2 linked regions of the Beijerinckia sp. 28-YEA-48 genome follow. Each later gene encodes a partner of the first gene's protein in a complex. Links are inferred from orthologs where the notes say so. Each region holds a gene or a part of one and is shown in the gene's direction. Other genes may lie near its edges.

Region 1 (9,624 bases):
ATCTCGATGCCATGCTGATCGAGGTGGAACTGCTGACGGAATGGTATGCCGCGCATGTGGCGAAGGTGAATCTCGCCTCCGGCGCACGGGCGATGTTCGTCAATTTGTGGAAGGGCACCCTTCGTGAAATTGTCACATCTCCGACAACTTGGATGTTGCGCGATTATCATTCCCCCAATCTGCTCTGGCTCGAGGGTCGCTCCGGCATCGAGAAGGTGGGGATTATCGACTTCCAGGACTGCGTGATCGGGCCGGCGGCCTATGATGTCGCATCATTGTTGCAAGATGCGCGCATTACCGTTCCCGATGACCTTGAGCTGAAACTGCTCGGCCAATATGCACGGGCGCGTAAAGAGGCGGATACCGCCTTCGACATGTCGTCCTTCGTGCGCGCCTATGCCATCATGGGGGCGCAGCGCGCCACCAAGATTCTGGGCATTTTCGCACGTCTCGATAGGCGCGACGGAAAATCGCAGTATCTCGCTCATATTCCGCGTATCGAGCACTATCTATCCAAAGGCCTGAAGCATCCGGCTCTTGCCGACCTGAAAAGCTGGTATAAAACTCACCTGCCGCACATTGTCGGCGAGTGATACGGATCCAGCCTTCGGTTTTTTGATGCAATCATCCCAGATGCCGCATACCGCCATGGTCTTCGCCGCCGGCCTCGGCACGCGTATGCGCCCGATCACCGATAAACTTCCCAAGCCTTTGGTCGAGGTGCGCGGCAAGCCGCTGATCGATCATATGCTCGACCGCTTCGCCGAAGCCGGCGTCGAGAAGGCGGTGGTCAATGTGCACTACATGGCCGACGACATCGAACGCCATCTGAAGGGCCGCACCGCGCCGCAGATCGTGATTTCCGATGAACGCGCCAAGCTGCTCGATCAGGGCGGCGGCATCGTCAAAGCGCTGCCGGAACTCGGCACCGAACCGTTCTTCATCAGCAACACCGATTCGCTGTGGGTGGAAGGCGCCAAGTCCAATATCGACAAACTCGCGGAACATTGGGATCCCGAGAAGATGGACGTGCTGCTGCTGGTCGCGGCCACCGCGTCGAGCATCGGTGTCGATTGGGCCGGCGATTTCCACATGCTGCCCGATGGCCGTCTGGTCCGTCGCGACGAGCGTGAGGTCTCGGCTTTTGCCTATGCCGGCCTTGGCATCATGAAGCCGGAGCTGTTTGCTGGCGAGACGCGCGACGTCTTCCGTCTGGCGCCGATCTTCTTTGCCGCCGCCGAAGCCGGCCGGCTTTACGGTGCGCGTCTTGAAGGCATGTGGCTGCACGTGGGCACACCCGAAGCGATTGGCGAGGCCGAACAGGCGATCGCGAGGTCGGCATTGTGAGCGGTGAGGCCGCCTCGCATCGCAGACGGCTCTTCACCATCCCCGCCAGCGCGCCGTTCCTTGCCACCTTCGCGCAAGCCCTGCTCGACGGCGCCATCATTCCAGGCTTTCCCGACCGGGGCGACCCGCTCGCGCTGAGTGCCGCGACCATCTATGTGCCGACGCGCCGCGCCGCCAGAGCGCTGACCGCGGAATTGACGCGGCTCGTCACGGAGCCCGCCATCTTCCTGCCGCGCATTCTGCCGCTCGGCGCGCTCGATGATTTCGAAACCGGCCAGATCTTCGATGCTGATGGCGACAGCTATGATCCCGATCAACCCGAGGCCATCGGCGAGCTTGATCGTCGTCTCGCGCTCACCCGCCTGATCGAAGCCTGGAGCGCCCGCATCACCCATGCGGTCGTCACCATGGATGCGGTTGGTGAACCGCAGATGGATGCTGACGAGCCCTTCGTCGTCGCGGCGACGCCGAGCCATGCCTTCGCGCTGGCGTGTGAACTGGCTGGCGTGATCGACGAGTTTCGCATCGAAGGCGTCGCCCTCGATGATCTGGCCAAACTCGTTCCCGATGATTTTGACAGATATTGGAAGATCACTCTCGATTTTCTGAAGATCGCTTTCGACTACTGGCCGTCCTATCTCGACGAACAAGGCTTGCTCGACCGGGTCGAGCGGCAGGCGCGGCAGATCAAACAGCGCGTTGATGCGTTCAAACACGGCTCCAAGGGGCCGCAGATCGTTTTAGGTTCGACCGGCACCAATCAAGCGACGGCGGACCTGATCGGCGCCATTTCGCAGCTGGCCAAAGGCGCCGTTATTTTGCCGGGCCTTGATCTTGCTATGGACGAAACGGCCTGGACGGAAGTCGACGAAGGCGTCGCCGAGGGACATCCGCAAGCGGCGCTAAAACGCCTGTTGGAAACGCTTGAATGCAGCCGCGCCGATGTCATTGCCCTGACACCGGGTGTGGCATCGCTCGCGCCGCGCGAACGTTTTCTTGGCGAAGCGCTGTTGCCGGCGCAGGTGACGGGCACATGGCACGCGTGGCGCGACCGGGTTGAGCCGGCGGCCATCGCCACCATGCTGAATGGTGTTGCGCTAATCGAAGCCTCCGATGATGGCGAGGAAGCACGCGCGATCGCGGTGGGGTTGCGGCAGGTGCTGGAAACCCCGGGCCGGACCGCCGCGCTGATCACGCCGGATCGTATCATCGCCCAACGCGTGCGCGCCGAATTGGCGCGCTGGAATATCGAGGTGGACGACTCGGGTGGTGATCCGCTTGCGGCCATGCCGCATGGTGTGTTGGCGCGGCTGTTGCTCGACTGCGCTCAGGCCAATCCGCTGTCGAGCGACTGGATTGCGCTGCTCAGCCATCCGTTGCTGCGGCTCTCGTTTGCAGCCCAGGATATGGCGCGCATCGCCCGCCATGCCGAGATCGCTTTGCTGCGCGGCCGCAGTTTCCATATTGCCGACATTGAGACGGTGTTGAACCAAGCGCGCATGGCCGCGACCGATCGGCATGCCCATCCGGCCCTGAAGGCGCTGACAGACGTCGACTGGCAGAACATCGAGACCATGCTGCGCCGGCTGGCTGAAGCCGTTCGTCCCCTTGCCATGGCCGCCACGGGTGATCTGGCCGGCTGGGCCCATGCGCATCGCCAGGCCTTTGAAGCGCTTCGCGCCGGCGATGCCGCGCTCTACCCCGGTGATGACGGCGAGACGTTGCAGCAGCTGTTTGAAACCATGCAGGCCTCGGTGGCAGCAGGGCTCTCGTTCTCGCATACGGACTATTCCGGCGTGTTCGAGCGGTTGGCGCAGGAAGCCACCGTGCGTGGCCCCCGTCGCGCGCATCCGCGCCTCAAAATTCTCGGCCTGCTCGAAGCCCGTTTGATTCCCGCCGATACGGTTTTTGTCGCCGGCCTCGACGAGGGCGTGTGGCCGCCACAAGCGCGCACCGATGCGTTTCTCAACCGTCCCATGCGTAAAGAACTTGGCTTGAGTTCGCCGGAACGGCGCATCGGCCAGACGGCGCATGACTTCACCATGGCGCTTGGCGCGCAGGAAGTGTGGTTGTCGCGCGCTTTCAAACGCGGCGGTTCGCCCACCATTGCCTCGCGCTTCCTGCAACGCATGGAAGCGCTCGCGGGGCCGGAGGCCTGGGCGGCTTGTCGCAGCCGTGGCGAACAGTTTCTGCACTATGCCCAGGCGCTCGATCGGGCGCCGGACAAATCGCAGCCGGTAGCCCAGCCCGAGCCCAAGCCGCCGATCGACCTGCGTCCGACATCGCTCAGCGTCACCCGCATCGAAACCCTGCGGCGCGATCCCTATTCCATCTATGCCGAGCGCATCTTGAAATTGCAGCCGCTCGATGAGGCGGGCGAGGAAGATGGGGCGCGGCTGACGGGCACGCTCACCCACAATGTGCTGGCGCAATTTCAGAAGGCCAATCCCGGCTCGACATTGCCGCCCGATGCGCTTGAGCGGCTGATGACGATTGCCAAAGCGGAATTCGAGCCGTTGCTCGGCGATGCCAGTTTCGTCGCCTTTTCCTGGCCACGGATCGAAGCGCAGTTGCGCGCCTTCCTGGCTTGGGATCTGGATGAACGCGCCGAGGTGACGCGACTTTTGGTCGAGGAGCGCGGCCGGCTTGCCATCCCGCTGGCCGATGGTTCGATGTTCAATCTGACGGCGGAGGCCGACCGCATCGAAGGGCGCGGCATGGATTTCCGCATCATCGATTTCAAGACCGGGGTCTTGCCGAGCCACAGATTGATTGAAGCCGGTTTCTCCGTGCAGGTGACCTTGGAAGCAGCGATGCTCCAACGCGGCGGCTTTGTCGAAGCCCCCGCTGGATCGCAGGTCAGTGGCGCGGCTTACGTCAAATTTCAGGGCGCCAAGGCCAATGAGATTCGCGAGGTCGGTTCGGACAGAAAGGGCAAGCCGCTGCCCGAGCTGATCGGCGAACATCATGCCAATCTGGTGGTGATGCTGGGCGATTTCCGCAAGCCATCGACCGGTTATCGCTCGCGTCCCTTCCCGCAATATCGGCTGCGTTTCGGCACCTATGATCATCTGGCGCGGGTGCGCGAATGGTCGTTTGGCAGCGGGCCCGAGGAGATCGGCTCATGAGCGCCGGGCGTTCCTCGAGCCGCTCCTCACTGAGCCAGGCAGCTGCGTCCGACCCCTCGGTCTCCGTCTGGGTGTCGGCCAATGCCGGCTCGGGCAAGACGCATGTTCTGGCGCATCGGGTCATCCGGCTGCTGCTCAACAACGTCGAGCCTGGCAAGATTCTCTGCCTGACCTTCACGAAGGCCGCCGCCGCCAATATGGCGCGGCGCGTCTTCGACATTCTGTCTGGCTGGACGTCCTTTGACGACGAGACGCTTCAGCAGGCGTTGTCCGACATGACTGGCCGCACCGGCCATGATCTCGCCTTTGCCCGCACGCTGTTTGCCCGCACGATCGAGACGCCGGGCGGACTCAAAGTGCAGACCATTCACGCCTTCTGTGAACGGCTGCTGCACATGTTCCCGTTCGAGGCGAATATCGCGGCTGGCTTTTCGGTGATCGAGACGGATGCCCAGGAAGAGCTGTTGCAGCGCGCCCGCGAGGATGTGCTGGCTCTGGCGATCGATGCGCCTGATAGCGTCGCTGGCCGGGCGTTGCATCTGATCACCGGACTGACGAGCGAAGCAAAGTTCGATCAGTTGCTCAAAGGCGGCCTCGCCAAACATGCGGCGATCGAGGCGGTGCTCGGCCGTCTGCAGGAGGGCGGCTATCGCGCGCGTCTGGCGCAGGAACTGGGCTTGAGGCCGAGTGAGACGATCGAAGCGCTGGACGCCGAGATCACCGAAGGCGGGCCTTCGAAAAAGGACTGGGCGACGGCGGCGGAAATTCTCGAAGCCTCGAGCGCCAGCGATCAAAAGCAGGCGGGTCGCATCCGCGCCTTCCTGGCCGTCTCCTCTGTTGAAATTCTGCGCGCCACCGTTCTCACGGACAAGGGCGAACCGCGCAAGACCTTCGCCACCAAAGCCGCTCAAGCCCGTCTCGATCCGACGATCGTCGACGAACTCGAGCGCCTGCCGCCCCTGCTGGAAAAACACAAGGCGGCGCGTTGCGTCGAACGTTCCGCAGCGCTGCTCGAGCTGCTCAACGCTATTCTTTTGCGCTACCGTCATCTCAAGACGGCGCATGGCAAGCTCGATTTCGCCGATCTGATCGAACGCACGATGATGTTGCTCGATCGCTCCAGCGCCGCCTGGGTGCTCTACAAGCTCGACAACGGCATCGATCATGTTCTGGTCGATGAGGCGCAGGACACCTCGCCCGAACAGTGGCACATCCTGCAGCGCCTGACGGAGGAATTCTTCGCTGGTTCCGGTGGCGGCGCGCCGCGTCTGCGCACGCTGTTTGTCGTCGGTGACGAGAAGCAATCGATCTTCTCGTTCCAGGGCGCGCGTCCCGAATTGTTCGCCGGCATGCGCCGGCATTTCGAGGATCGCGCCGGCCCCGGCGAGTTGCGGCCCGTGCCGCTCACCGTGTCCTATCGTTCGGCAAGCTTGGTGCTCGAGCAGGTCGATCGCACTTTCATGGCGAGTGATGCCTATCGCAGCGTCGTCTCGGGTGACGATGGCTGGCTGCGCCACGAGGCCTATAAGGCGCAACTGCCAGGCCTGGTTGAAATCTGGGATGTGATCGAGCCAGTGGAGGTTGAAGCGCCGACCTCCTGGTTGCTGCCGGTCGATGCGGTGCGCGAGGATGCGCCGGAAGTGCGGCTGGCGCAGCGCATCGCTAATTTGATCCGCGATTGGATCAGGCCGGGCAGCGGCGAATTCGTTCATGATGGCAGTGGCGCACCGCGCCAGGTCAATGCTGGCGACATCATCATTCTTGTCCGCCGCCGCAACAATTTCTTCGATGCGATGATCCGCTCGCTGAAGGCCGCCGGCGTTCCGGTTGCCGGTGCCGACGTGCTGAAGCTCACCGATCACATCGCCGTCATGGATCTGATGGCGGTCGGCCGCTTCGCGCTTCTGCCGCAGGACGACCTGTCGCTTGCCTGCGTGCTGACATCGCCGCTCGGCGGCCTCGACGACGACGATCTCCTGCAATTCGCGCCGCAGCGCGCGGGCAGTCTTTACGAGGCCTTGCAGGCTTCGCCAGATCCCAAACATCGCCAGGTCGCGGCCCGTCTCGCGCGCTGGATTGCGCTCGCCGCCGAAATGACGCCGTTTGGCTTTTATGCCCATCTGCTTGGCGCCGATGGCGGCCGGCGCGATCTCTTGTTGCGCCTCGGCGGCGAGGCCAATGATGCCATCGACGAATTCCTCAACCGCGCCCTGGCGCATGAGAAATCGCAACCGCCGTCGCTCTCGGCCTTCCTGCACACGTTCGCTGCCACCGAAGCGACGGTGAAGCGCGATCTGGAAGCGGCCGGCGAAGTCGTGCGCGTCATGACCGTCCATGCGGCGAAGGGCCTTGAAGGCAAGATCGTCTTTCTGCCTGATACGACCGGCGCGCCGGGCTCCTACTTCGATCCCGACATTGTTTTCATCGCCGGCGAGGACGATCTGGCGCTGCCGGTCTGGCGCCGCAACCGCGACGAGGATCCGCCGGCGGTCGAAGCGGCCAAGGGCCAGTCGCGGCTGGAGCAGCAGAACGAATATCTGCGCCTGCTCTATGTCGCGATGACGCGGGCCGAGGAGCGGCTCTACATCTGCGGCTATCGCGGCCTGCAGAAGCTCAACGACGACTGCTGGTATCAGGTCGCGCGCCGGGCGCTGGAAGCGGGCATGGATTCGGTGCCGGCGCCCTGGAACGACGGCGAACAGGTTTTGCGCGCCGGCAGCACCGCCACGGGCGGCCGCTTGCCGGAGGCCAGCCTGTCGCGCGATCGGGCGGAACCGGATTGGCTGCGCCAGGCCGCGCCGCAGGAGCGAGCGCCGCTACCCCCGATTAGCCCGTCGCGGGCGCTCGCCGCCGCCGATCAGCTCGAGCCCTCGGTGCGTGACAACAGCAGCGCCGTCGCGCTGGTCGTCGGCACGTTGATGCATGGTCTCCTGCAATATCTGCCCGATCTCGCCCCATCCCTGCGCGCTGCCGCCGCCCGCCGGTTTCTGGCCGCCAGGGGCCGCGCCTTGGTGCCAGACGAGCAGGAGCGGCTCGCCAGCCAGGCTTTGGCGCTCATCGATAATCCGGCGCTCGCGGCCCTGTTTGGTCCCCAGTCCCGTGCCGAAGTCACCATCGCCGGCAAGGTGCGGCGGCCGTCGGCAGCGCCGCTCGATATTGCCGGGCGGATCGACCGGCTGGCGGTGCTGGATGCCGACGTGCTCATCGCTGATTTCAAGACAGGTATGCCCAAGGCGCTGGCCGATCTGCCGCCAGCCTATGTCACTCAGATGGCGCTCTATGCCGCTGCGATCGCTCCGCTTTATCCCGGCAAAACCATCCGCCCGTTCATCGTCTGGACGGCCAGCGCCCAGGCGGTCGAAATTCCGGCGGAACGGCTGGTTTTGGCCCTGGAAGCCACGATTATCCGGTAAGCGCAATCGTGATAGGGTCTAGTCCTTGACCGGACCCGGCGCGGTTCATACTTTCCACGTCGAATGCGGGATTCGATCCCGGCCAAGTTAAGGATTTTGAGATGGCTACCGAAAAAGTCACCGATGCCACGTTTGAAAGCGACGTTTTGAAGTCGAGCGAACCGGTTGTCGTCGATTTCTGGGCCGAATGGTGCGGCCCTTGTAAAATGATTGGCCCGTCGCTCGAAGAGATCGCCGGCGAGATGGCTGGCAAGGTCAAGATCGTCAAGATGAACGTCGACGAGAACCCCGGCGTTCCCGGTAAGATGGGCATCCGCTCGATCCCGACCCTGATGCTGTTCAAGGACGGCAAGCTGGCGTCGCAAAAGGTCGGCGCTTCGCCGAAGGGCGCGCTGGTCAAGTGGATCGAAGAGACCATCGCCTAATAAAAACGCCGGCGCGAGCCGGCGTCAGGATCTAAATTCAAGCGGCGCGCCTCGGGGCGCGCCGTTTTCTATTTTCAGGGGCGGGCGAGGAATTCCGACGCCTGGTAAAGCGATTTGAACGGCACGTTCTTGCTGGCAAAGAATTCTTTTGCACCGTCTTCGCGATCGACGATGGAAATGACGAGCACCACTTCGGCGCCGGTCTCGCGGCAGGCTTCGATCGCCTTATAGGCGGACTCGCCCGTCGTCGTGACATCCTCGACGATGATCAGCTTCTTGCCGGCGAGGCTTTCGGTTTTCGTCAATCCCTCGATGACCTTCTTGGCGCCATGGTCCTTGGCCTGCTTGCGCACGAAGAAGCCACGGATCGGCTTGCCTTCCTCGAAAGAGTGCTGGCAGACGCCACCAGTGATCGGCACCGCGCCCATTTCCAGGCCGCCGACATAATCGGCGCCGGCGTCAGTGATGGCGTCAAACAGGTGACGGGCGATCAGGCTGGCGCCTTCCGGATCGAGCATGGTCGGCTTCATGTCGAAGTAGAAATCGCTTTCCTTGCCGGAGGCGAGCTTGATCTTGCCGCGCCCGAAGGAGCGGGCATGGATGATATCGGCAAGCCGGGACCGGCTGGCGGCGGTGACCTTGGAAGACATGCGGGGCTCCAGGAGAGACGGATTTCACCGCCTATCTACACTGCCGGCTCCAGCCGGGAAATGACCGTGGGCCGGCCTGTGGACGGCGCTAAGCGGTCAGCCAGGCCACGGCCTTGGTTGCCTCGGCCAAAGCGGCCTCTTTCGAGGGAAAAACCAGACCCGCGTAGAAGCCGACCGGCGTCCAGGCGCCTGCATCCTCCGCATCGCGGCGAAATTCTTCAAAACCGAAGCTGCCGTCCGGGCGCTGGAACAGATCGACGCAGCGGTCATGGACCTCGTTTTCGAGGCTTTCGAACACCACCCAGGACTTGTCGATCCGCCCTGACATCAGCCCGTCCCCTTATTCGGGCGGCGTGTGATTGGCTTTCAGCACTTCGCCGGCCAGATAGAGCGAGCCGGCGATCAGCACGCGCGGCGCCACCGGCCAGGACCGGGTGGCGATGGTCCGTAGCGCCGCCTCGAAATTCTCGGCCAGCGAGGCAGCCAGGCCCACAGACTGCGCGGCGGCGGCCACATCGGCGGCGCTGCGCGCCTGATGCTCGCCACCGATCGGCACGGCGATCACTTCGCGGGCAAGGTCGCGGAAATTGGCCAGGAAGCCGGCGGTGTCCTTGGTTGTTAGCGTGCCGCAAATGAGGATCAGCGGCCGAGGCGACTGTTC
Region 2 (9,668 bases), 2.0 Mb from region 1 along the record:
GCGCGGGCGTTGTCGAGTTTCTGGCGCTGCTCGTCGTAGATGCGGGAGCGCAACAGCGCCATGGCGCGGGCGCGGTTCTTATGTTGCGAACGTTCCTCCTGCACGAAGACGATCGTGCCGGTGGGAATGTGGGTGATGCGCACGGCGGAATCGGTCTTGTTGACGTGCTGGCCGCCAGCGCCCTGGGCGCGCATCGTGTCGACCTTGAGATCGGCTTCGTTGATATCAATGTCGACCTCCTGCGCTTCCGGCAGAACGGCGACGGTAGCGGCCGAGGTGTGAATGCGTCCCTGGGTTTCCGTGTCGGGCACGCGCTGCACGCGATGGACACCGGATTCGAACTTGAGCTTTGCGAAGACGCCGCGCCCTTCCACCTGGGCGACGATTTCCTTGAAGCCGCCGGCCGTGCCTTCGCTGGTGGAGAGAACTTCCATCTTCCAGCCATGCAGTTCGGCGTAGCGCTGATACATGCGAAACAGGTCGCCCGCGAAGAGGGCGGCTTCATCGCCGCCGGTGCCGGCGCGCACTTCCAGGATGGCGCCGTGCTCGTCGGCGGCGTCCTTGGGTAACAGCGCCAGGCGCAAGGCCTGTTCAATCTGCTCGAGCCGGGCTTGCGCGTCGCGCTTCTCCTCCTCGGCAAGGGCGCGCATTTCGCCGTCGATGGCGGGATCGGCCAGCATGGCTTCGACGCCGGCGATGTCCGACTGGGCCGTGCGCCAATTGTCGACGGCGGTGGCAACCGGATCGAGCTCGGCCAGTTCGCGCGACAGCGCGACGAATTCCGCGCCGGTGGCGCCGCCGGCAAGGCGTGCGGAAATCTCCTGGTGGCGGCGGGCAATGAGATTGAGTTTGTCGGCGGGCAGCATGGAAAAACCTGAAGGCTGAGAAAAGAGAAAAGCCTGGGTTCACAACCTAGGCGCGAGACTGGGACGAGCGGAAGTAGCGTCGCTACAGCGGCACGCCTTTGGCCTCGGCGAAGGCGATCAGGTCGGGGCGCAGGGAGGTCTGGCCGGTGCGCCGATCGAGCAAGTCGCCGATGAATTCGGTGATCTCGCCGGCATTGAGCCCAAGCAGCATGGCTTTCACTGGGCCGATGCTCGCCGGCGACATGGAAAGCGAGCGATAGCCGATGCCGATGAGGGCCATGGCTTCGAGCGGCTTGCCGCCGATTTCGCCGCAGAGCGTGAGCGACTTGCCGGCCAGATTGGCGCGATCGGCGATGCGCTTGAGGGCGCGCAGCGCCGGCGGGCTCATGGGATCGTAGCGCGATGACACGCGCTTGTTGTCGCGATCGGCGGCGTAAAGATATTGCATCAGGTCGTTCGAGCCGACCGAGAGGAAGTCGGCGCGCTGCAGCAATTCATCGAGCTGCCAGAGCAGCGACGGCACTTCGATCATGACGCCGAGTTTGAGATCGGACGGCATGATATGGCCATGGCGGCGCAGATGGTCGATCTCGCGATAGACGCAGGCGCGCGCCGCATCGAACTCCTCGACCGAGGCGACCATGGGAAACATGATGCGCAATTGCCGGCCGGCGCCAGCCCGCAAAAGGGCGCGCAATTGCAGGCGCAACAGGCCGGGGCGATCGAGGCCAATGCGGATGGCGCGCCAACCCAGCGCCGGATTCTCTTCCTCGAAGGTCTTCATATACGGCAGAATTTTATCGCCGCCGATGTCGAGGGTGCGGAAGGTGACGAACCCATCCTGCACCTGTTGCATCACCGCGTTGTAGAGCGCGTATTGCTTTTCCTGGCGCGGAAACTGCGGCGCCAGCATGAATTGCAGTTCGGTGCGGAACAGGCCGATGGAGGCGACGCCGGCTTCCGCCATCAGCGGCAGATCGACCAACAGGCCGGCGTTCATATGCAGGCCGATGTCGACACCGTCCTGGGTTTTCGAGGGTGTGTCGCGCAAGGCGCGATACTGTTCCTGGCGGCGGGCACGCAGCCGCGCCTTTTCGCTATAGGCCAGTTCGACGTCGTGCTGCGGACGTAGCTGCACTTCGCCGACACTGCCATCGACGATGATGGCGTCGCCTTGTTCGACCAGGCTAGTGATATTGGCGACATCGCCGATGGTCGGAATGCCGAGCGCGCGGGCGACGATGGCGACATGGCTCGACGAGCCCGCATCTTCGAGCACGAGGCCGCGCAGACGCTTGCGATCATAGTCGAGCAAAGCAGCCGGTCCCATGCTGCGGGCAACGAGAATGGCGTTGTCGGGTAGGTTTTCGGGTGCGGTGACGAGTTCCTGCCCGGTGAGCTGATGCAGCAGCCGGTTGGCCAGTTCATCAAGGTCGTGCAGGCGCTCGCGCAGATAGGGATCGGCCTGGCGTTGCAAGCGGGCGCGCGCTTCGTTCTGCACGCGCTCGACAGCGGCCTCGGCGGTGATGCCGCCGCGCACCGCTTCGCGCAGGCGACGCAGCCAGCCGCGATCGTTGGCGACCATGCGGAAGGTTTCAAGCACTTCGCGATGTTCGCCGCCGCCCATGCCGTCGTTTTCGAGCAGTTCGTCGAGGTTGGCGCGCATCGCCTCGATGGCGGTGTTGAGGCGTTCTTCCTCGCGCTGCGTGTCCTCGGCGATGATCTGGGTAACGATGACGCGCGGCTCATGCAAAACCACATGGCCAAGGCCGACGCCTTCGGAAATCGCCGTGCCGCGCAACGCCATGGGGCGGCGATTGCCGATGTCGATGCCGGGACGGACGATCGACTGTAATTCACCCGACGCGATCATCTCGGCCAGCAGCATCGAGATGGTTTCTAGAACCTCGATCTCTTCTTCCGAATAGGTGCGCCGCGCGCGGTTCTGGACGACGAGAACGCCAAGCGTGTTGCCGCCGCGCAGGATCGGCACGCCGACGAAGGACTGGTAAATTTCTTCGCCCGTTTCCGGCTTATAAGAGAAGGCCGGATGAGCCTGGGCGTCGGTCAAGGACAGCGGTTCAGCGCGCTGGGCGATCAAGCCGACGAGACCTTCGCCAATGCGCAGGGTGGTCAGATGGACGGCTTCGCGGTTCAGACCTTCGGTGGCGAAGAGTTCGAGCCGGCCGTCGTCGCGAAGCACATAGACCGAGCAGACTTCGGCCACCATGTTGGAGGCGATCTGAACGACGATCTTGTCGAGGCGCGCCTGTGCCGTCACCGGCTCCGCCATGACCTCGCGAAGCCGGCGCAGCAGAAGGCGGGGCCCGCCAATCGCGCCGCGCGTCGTCATACGGTTAACGCCCTCACATGCGGCCCAAAATCGGCCAAATCCCGCCAATCTCTCGAAAATCGTCGACGGTGCATCGATTCACCGTCCAGATAGGAGGACTGCCCGGCCCGTATAGCATGCAAGAGCCGTGCGGCAAGTCGTCGACCAAGCGCGGATTGCCGCCGGTGAACCCGACAATTGAACCATTTTTAGTCTTTTGCGTTGCAGTGACATAGGGCCAGCCACCTTTGTCTTATATCGACTTTCGGTGGGTCACGTGTAAACTACTGATGCGGTCGGAAGGGGCCCAGAGGAGACTTCCATGAAGAGTATTTACGGTCTTGCCGTCGGCGCTTCGCTCGCAGTCGCGGCTTTTGCGTCTGCCCCGGTCGCGGCCATGCCGTTGTCCGCGGGTATGGCGCCTTCAGTTGCCGATGCTCATGCTTCGGCCTTGACTGAGCAGGTGCAATATCGCCGCGGTGGCCCGCGCGCCTACGGCGGCCGGGTGGTTGTCGGCCCGCGCTATTATGGCGGCCCGGGCTATTATCGCCGTGGTGGTATCGGCCCGGGTGGGGCGATCGCCGCTGGCGCCGCGATTGGCATTTTGGGTGCCGCTGCGGCGGCTTCCGCCGCGCCGAGCTATTATCCGGCTCCTGCCTATGGTTACGGCGGCTATCCGGCCTACGGCGGTGGCTGTTATTGGGAACGCCGGCCGGTTTATGACGCGTGGGGCAATCCGCGCGGCACGCATCCGTTCCAAGTTTGTCGCTGATTATCGGCGCATTGTAGTGGCAGGCCGCTGTTATCCGACAGCGGCCTGCTTTTTAGTTTAATCGGAACGAATGTTCTTCCCACGGGTTTTGACCGTGACGCCTACGCGTCGGGGGGTACCCCTGGAGGAATTATGAATATTTTCGCAAAAGCCGCCGTCGCTCTCTCTTTCCTGGCGGGCGCATCCGTCGCCAGCTTAGGGATCGCGCAGGCCGCGCCAGCAAGCCCCAGCGTTGGCGGTTTCGAGGCTGGATTGGTTCAGCCCGTTCAATACTACAACCCCGGATACCGCCATGACCGCGAGCGCCACGAAATGCGCCGCCACATGATGCGCCGGGAAATGCATCGCGAGATGAGGCGCGAGGGCATGCATCGCGATATGCGGCATGACCGGATGCGGCGCCAGATGTATCGCGGGATGTAATTTAATAAATTCAATGAGTTAATGGCGCTCCGGCCGAGGGTTGGGGCGCCCTTTTCCTTTTTGGCAACACGGCGCGAGCAAATTGACGTGCTTTCCGCGCTCTGCGGCTTTCCGCCGAGCTCTGCATCTATTACATAACTGGGACGCCTCAGCGGCCGGTCAGGCCGCCCATTCCCCGTTTTCATGCATTCCGAGCCCATAAGATGAGCAATAAGCAAGTTCCCCAGCATGCAAAAATGATCATCGTTGGTTCCGGCCCTGCGGGTTACACCGCCGCCATCTACGCCGCGCGCGCGATGTTGGAGCCGGTCATGATTTCGGGCTTCGAGCCCGGTGGTCAGCTGATGATCACGACGGATGTCGAGAACTATCCGGGCTTCGCCGATCCGATCCAGGGTCCGTGGCTGATGGAGCAGATGAAGGCGCAGGCCGAGCATGTCGGCACGCGCATGGTCTCCGACCACATCACCGCGGTGGATCTGTCGCGCCATCCGTTCCGCCTCAAGGGCGACAGCGGCGTCGATTACACCTGCGATACACTGGTGATCGCCACGGGTGCGAAAGCCAAATGGCTCGGCATTCCCTCCGAGGAGAAGTTCAAAGGCTACGGCGTTTCGGCCTGCGCCACCTGCGACGGCTTTTTCTATCGCGGCAAGGAAGTGATCGTGGTCGGCGGCGGCAATTCGGCGGTCGAGGAAGCGCTTTATCTCGCCAATCTCGCCTCGAAGGTCACGGTCGTGCATCGCCGCGACGGGTTCAAGGCCGAGCGCATCCTGCAGGAGCGGCTGTTCAAACATCCCAAGATCGAGGTGGTCTGGGATCACGCGCTCGACGAAGTGACCGGCACGGCGACGCCGCCGGGCGTGACCCATGCGCGCCTGCGCAACGTTAAAACCGGCGAAGTGACGGAGAGGGCTGTCGACGGCGTTTTCGTCGCCATCGGCCATGAGCCGGCGTCGGAACTGTTCAAGGGGCAGATCGAGATCAAGCCGAACGGCTATATTCGCACCGCGCCCGATTCGACGGCGACCAATATTCCAGGCGTTTTCGCCGCCGGCGACGTGACCGATGACATTTACCGCCAGGCTGTCACAGCAGCCGGCATGGGCTGTATGGCGGCCCTGGAAGCGGAGCGCTGGCTTGCCGCCCACGAAGTGACCAAGGTGGCGGCGGAGTAAGCGCAGCGGGCAATCTGAAGGGCTGACACGGTGGACTGGGACAAACTGAGAATATTCCACGCGGCGGCAGAGGCCGGGTCGTTTACCCATGCCGGCGAGGCACTGGGGCTGAGCCAGTCGGCCGTTAGCCGTCAGATCAGCGCGCTCGAGGCCGATCTGCAGGTACCGCTGTTCCACCGCCATGCCCGAGGGCTGATCCTGACCGAGCAGGGCGATGTTCTGTTTCGCACGGTGCGCGATGTCGTGGTCAAGCTGGACGCCACCCGCACCCGACTGTCGGACAGCCGGGAGCGGCCGCACGGCGACTTGCGCGTCACCACGACGGTGGGAATCGGGACCAATTGGCTGACGCCGCGAATCGGTGAGTTCCTGGAGCTTTATCCGGACATCAAACTGTCGATTCTATTGTCGGACGATGAGCTTGACCTGTCGATGCGTGAGGCCGACGTAGCGATCCGGGTGCGTGAGCCGGTGCAGGCCGACATCATCCGCCGACGCATTTTTACGATGCATTTTCATGCTTATGCATCAGTGGCTTACCTGAAGCGTTTCGGCGAGCCGAAGTCGCTCGAGGATCTCGATCACCACCGCATCCTGACCTATGGGGTGTCGGCGCAAAACTACTTGAGCAGCGTCAACTCCCTGCACTTTGCCGGCCGTGATGCAAAGAACCCGCGTCCCTCGACGCTCACCGTCAACAATATCTCGGCCCTGCGCCGGGCTGTGGAAAACGGTGTCGGCATCGCGGTGCTGCCCGACTATATCGCGCTCGCCGACACCCAGCTCGTTCGCATCCTGCCGCAGGCGGATATGCCCGAGCTTGAGTGCTATCTCGCCTATGCGGAAGAAATGAAGAATGTCGCAAGGGTTCGTGTGTTCAGGGACTTCCTGGTCGCGAACGCGCAGCGGTGGGACTATTAAGCCTGTGCATGGCTGGAGCCAAGTTTGGTTACTCGCTATGCATTATCTGCACAGGCACCATGCACATTGCGGCGTTGCGACGCACGACTGCACCGCGCAATATGTCTGGGTCGGCTGAGGTTTGAGCCAAGCCCCCTCCCTTCCGGTGAGGCTCACAAAAGAACTTCATGCCGTTCCCCTCTGGAGACATCCGGCTTCCCCGCTGGATTGTCGGCCGGGCAGCAATGCCCGGCCTTTTTTTATGCAAAATTTCCCTCAAATGCCTCCGTTTGTGCGGTGTACGACTTGTCCGCTCGAAAATTCATGCTAGCGATCGCGTTGGTATGAAGAGGGAGGGAAAAGTTATGACGATGCATAGCTCGCTCAGCGACAAAACGGCTGCGTTTGTCACGCGACTGGTCGGAGCGACCGTCATTCTGGCGTTCGCCGGCAGCTTATCGGCAGCCCAAGCCCAAAGCCGCGAGGAATGGATCGCGCTCGGCACCCGCGTGCACGGTGGCTTCGGCGCGTTCATTCCCGTTGGCATTCGCATCGGGCTCGATGCCCTCCAGAAGCTCAACGCCAAGCCGCGTGAGGTCAATGTGACCTTCTGGGCCGGGCCGAAGGCGCCTTGCGCCTGCCCAGCCGATGGCATTCTGATCGCCACCACCGCCAGCCCCGGCCAGGGCTCGCTCACCGTGGCGTCGGACAAGGCGCCCGAGGGCCTGTTTGCCGTCGCGGTCATCACCCACAAGCAGAGCGGCGCCTCGGTGAAATATACGATCGCTGAGAGCTGGATGCCCCGCCTGGTGGAGATGAACAAGACGCTCGATCCGGCCGGCCGCTTCGATGCGGTGATGCAGGCCGAGGGGCTCTTTCAAGCCGAGCTGACGCCGGCAAAGCCATAGCTCAGTCAAAGCCCGCGCTGTCTGGGCTTAGGCTGTCTGTAGCCACGGTCTTGCTGGACCCGATGATCCTGCCTGGGATATGAAATAAAGACCAGGGGAGGACAATCATGATCACCAGACGCGCATTCGCGCTGTCGGGTGCGGCGGCAGCGACAACGCTGGCCGCGCCCGCGCTCGCGCAAGGTCCCACCAAAGTCAAACTCGGCGTCCCAAACGCAGCCACGGATGTGGGCTATTTCGTTGCCCATGCACGCGGCTATTTCAAAGACGAAGGACTCGACGTCGAGATGATCCCCTTCGACTCGGCGGCGCGCATGATCGCGCCGATGGCATCCGGCGATCTTCAAGTGGCGGCGGGCGGGCCGTCGGCCGGGTTCTATAACGGCTTCACGCGCGGCCTCGACATTCGCATGGTCGCCGACAAATCGCGCAACATCGTCAACCGCAGCAGCATCCGGCTGATGGTGCGCACGGCCTTGGTCCAGTCAGGGCGGGTCAAGACGATCGCCGATCTGAAGGGGCTGACCTATGCCAATGGCGCACCGGGCAGTTCCGCCAGCACGCTGTTCTACCTGCTGTTCAAGAAGGCCGGCATCCCGATGGACCAGGTGCGGGAAACGTCCATGAGCTTCCCGCAGCAGGTGGCGGCGTTGGAAAGCGGCGCGATCGATTTCGCCATGCCGCCCGATCCGGCCGGCACGCTGGCGGTGAAACGCGGGGCGGCGGTCGCTTTGATGCCGAGTTGGGAATTGATGCCGTCGCAACAAGTGGCAGTGACGCTTTATGGCGGCAAGTTCATCAAGGAGCAGAGCGAACAGGGCAAGCGCTTCCTGCGCGCCTTTCTGCGGGGCGTGCGCGATCATAATGACTCGCTCGACGACACCGGCAATTTCTCGGGCGCCAAGGGCGATGCGATCATCGACATCCTGGTGAAATACGGGCCGTTCCGCGACCCGCAGATCTATAAGTCCTTCGTGCTCGCCTATTGCGATCCCGACGGCAAGCTCGACATGCAAGCGCTGCAGACCGACATCGACATTTTTGGCGAACTGAAAATGCTGGAGCGACCAGTGGAGCTCGCCAAGGTCGTGGATATGAGCTTTCTCGATTGGGCCCTGCAGCAGCTCGGGCCCTACAAGAAAGCGGCCTAAGCGTTGAGCGTGGAGCAGATATGATGCGCGGGCGTTTGAACGTTCGCGCATCATCTATCTATAAGAATGCGTGGTGATCATCCAACAACAACAAACGCCACGATAAAAACAGGAGGAAACGATGCAGAACTTGTCTCGCCGGCACGTCATCCAGGGATTGTCGGCCGCGACCGCCATGCCCACACTCGCCGTTCCCCTTCTGACCTTGCCGGCCATCGCCCAGGATTATCCGACGCGCGATGTGAGTTTTGTCTGCGCCTTTCCAGCGGGCAGCGGCGCCGATGTCATCGTGCGCTGGTATGCGGAGAAAATGCGGCCGCTGCTCGGGCGCACTGTCATCGTCGAAAACAAGGTTGGCGCCCTCGGCAATCTGGCAACGGAATATACGGCCCGCTCAAAGCCCGACGGGCACACGATCTACGTGCATGGGGCGACGGCGCTGGCAGCCAACATGAGCCTGTTCAAAAAGCCGCCGGTCGATGCCGAAAAGGAAATCCAGATCGTCGCCACCATCAACAGGCAGCCGACCATGCTGGTGGTGCGCCCCGACGCGCCTTGGCAGACGCTGGCCGAACTCACCGCTTTTCTGAAGCAGAAGGGCGCCAAGGCGAGCTATGGCACGTCCAATCCGCTCGGCCGGGTGATGGGCTCGATCTATAACCAGACCATGGGCCTTGAGGCCGTGGAGGTCATCTATCGCACCGCCGGCGATTCATTGAACGACCTGACCAGCGGCGCGCTCGACTTCGCCACGCTCGACAATATTTTCAGTATCTCTCAAGAGCGCGAGAAGCGGGTCCGCATTCTGGCGATCAGCCCGCCCGAGCGGATGCAGGTGGTGCCGCAGTTTCCGACCATGACGGAGCTTGGCGTGCCGATGAAGATCGTCGGGTGGTTCGCGGCGATGGTGCCGATGGCGACGCCGCGCCCGATCGTCGAGCGGCTGAACCAGCTGTTCAACGAAGTCACCGGTAGCGCCGAAGGCAAGGTCTTCCTCAACAGCGTCGCCAGCGATCCCTGGATCACGACACCGGACGAGGGCCAGGCTTTCCTGCGCGAACAAATCGTCGACTGGAGAGCCTGGATCGACCAAGCGAAGATCGAGCCGCAATAATGCTCGGTCTTCGCTGAATGATGT

The links.
Region 2: the proteins of trxA (region 1) and trxB are in contact, whole or in part, in a crystal structure (PDB 1F6M), measured with the Escherichia coli proteins. The link is inferred for Beijerinckia sp. 28-YEA-48 from one-to-one orthologs.

What each region holds. Positions count from the first base shown.
Region 1 is NZ_FNSI01000001.1:3,874,199-3,883,822, reverse strand. The notes cover bases 6,918-9,624. They hold trxA (thioredoxin), read left to right. Parts: upstream 6,918-7,935; coding sequence 7,936-8,313; downstream 8,314-9,624. Other genes in these bases: BLW50_RS18160 (bifunctional folylpolyglutamate synthase/dihydrofolate synthase), read right to left, coding at 9,304-9,624; BLW50_RS18165 (hypothetical protein), read right to left, coding at 9,052-9,291; pyrE (orotate phosphoribosyltransferase), read right to left, coding at 8,388-8,963; addA (double-strand break repair helicase AddA), read left to right, coding at 6,918-7,888. In the rest of the region: tRNA (adenosine(37)-N6)-threonylcarbamoyltransferase complex ATPase subunit type 1 TsaE, read left to right, coding at 1-593; BLW50_RS18190 (nucleotidyltransferase family protein), read left to right, coding at 619-1,347; double-strand break repair protein AddB, read left to right, coding at 1,344-4,475; more of addA, read left to right, coding at 4,472-6,917. UniProt on the Escherichia coli protein: Participates in various redox reactions through the reversible oxidation of its active center dithiol to a disulfide and catalyzes dithiol-disulfide exchange reactions.
Region 2 is NZ_FNSI01000001.1:5,903,203-5,912,870, forward strand. The notes cover bases 3,850-6,600. They hold trxB (thioredoxin-disulfide reductase), read left to right. Parts: upstream 3,850-4,629; coding sequence 4,630-5,571; downstream 5,572-6,600. Other genes in these bases: BLW50_RS27730 (hypothetical protein), read left to right, coding at 3,850-3,970; BLW50_RS27735 (hypothetical protein), read left to right, coding at 4,103-4,393; BLW50_RS27745 (LysR family transcriptional regulator), read left to right, coding at 5,602-6,492. Also shown: prfA (peptide chain release factor 1), read right to left, coding at 1-866; ptsP (phosphoenolpyruvate--protein phosphotransferase), read right to left, coding at 949-3,219; more of BLW50_RS27730, read left to right, coding at 3,521-3,849; BLW50_RS27750 (FmdE family protein), read left to right, coding at 6,837-7,379; BLW50_RS27755 (ABC transporter substrate-binding protein), read left to right, coding at 7,487-8,530; BLW50_RS27760 (Bug family tripartite tricarboxylate transporter substrate binding protein), read left to right, coding at 8,652-9,644.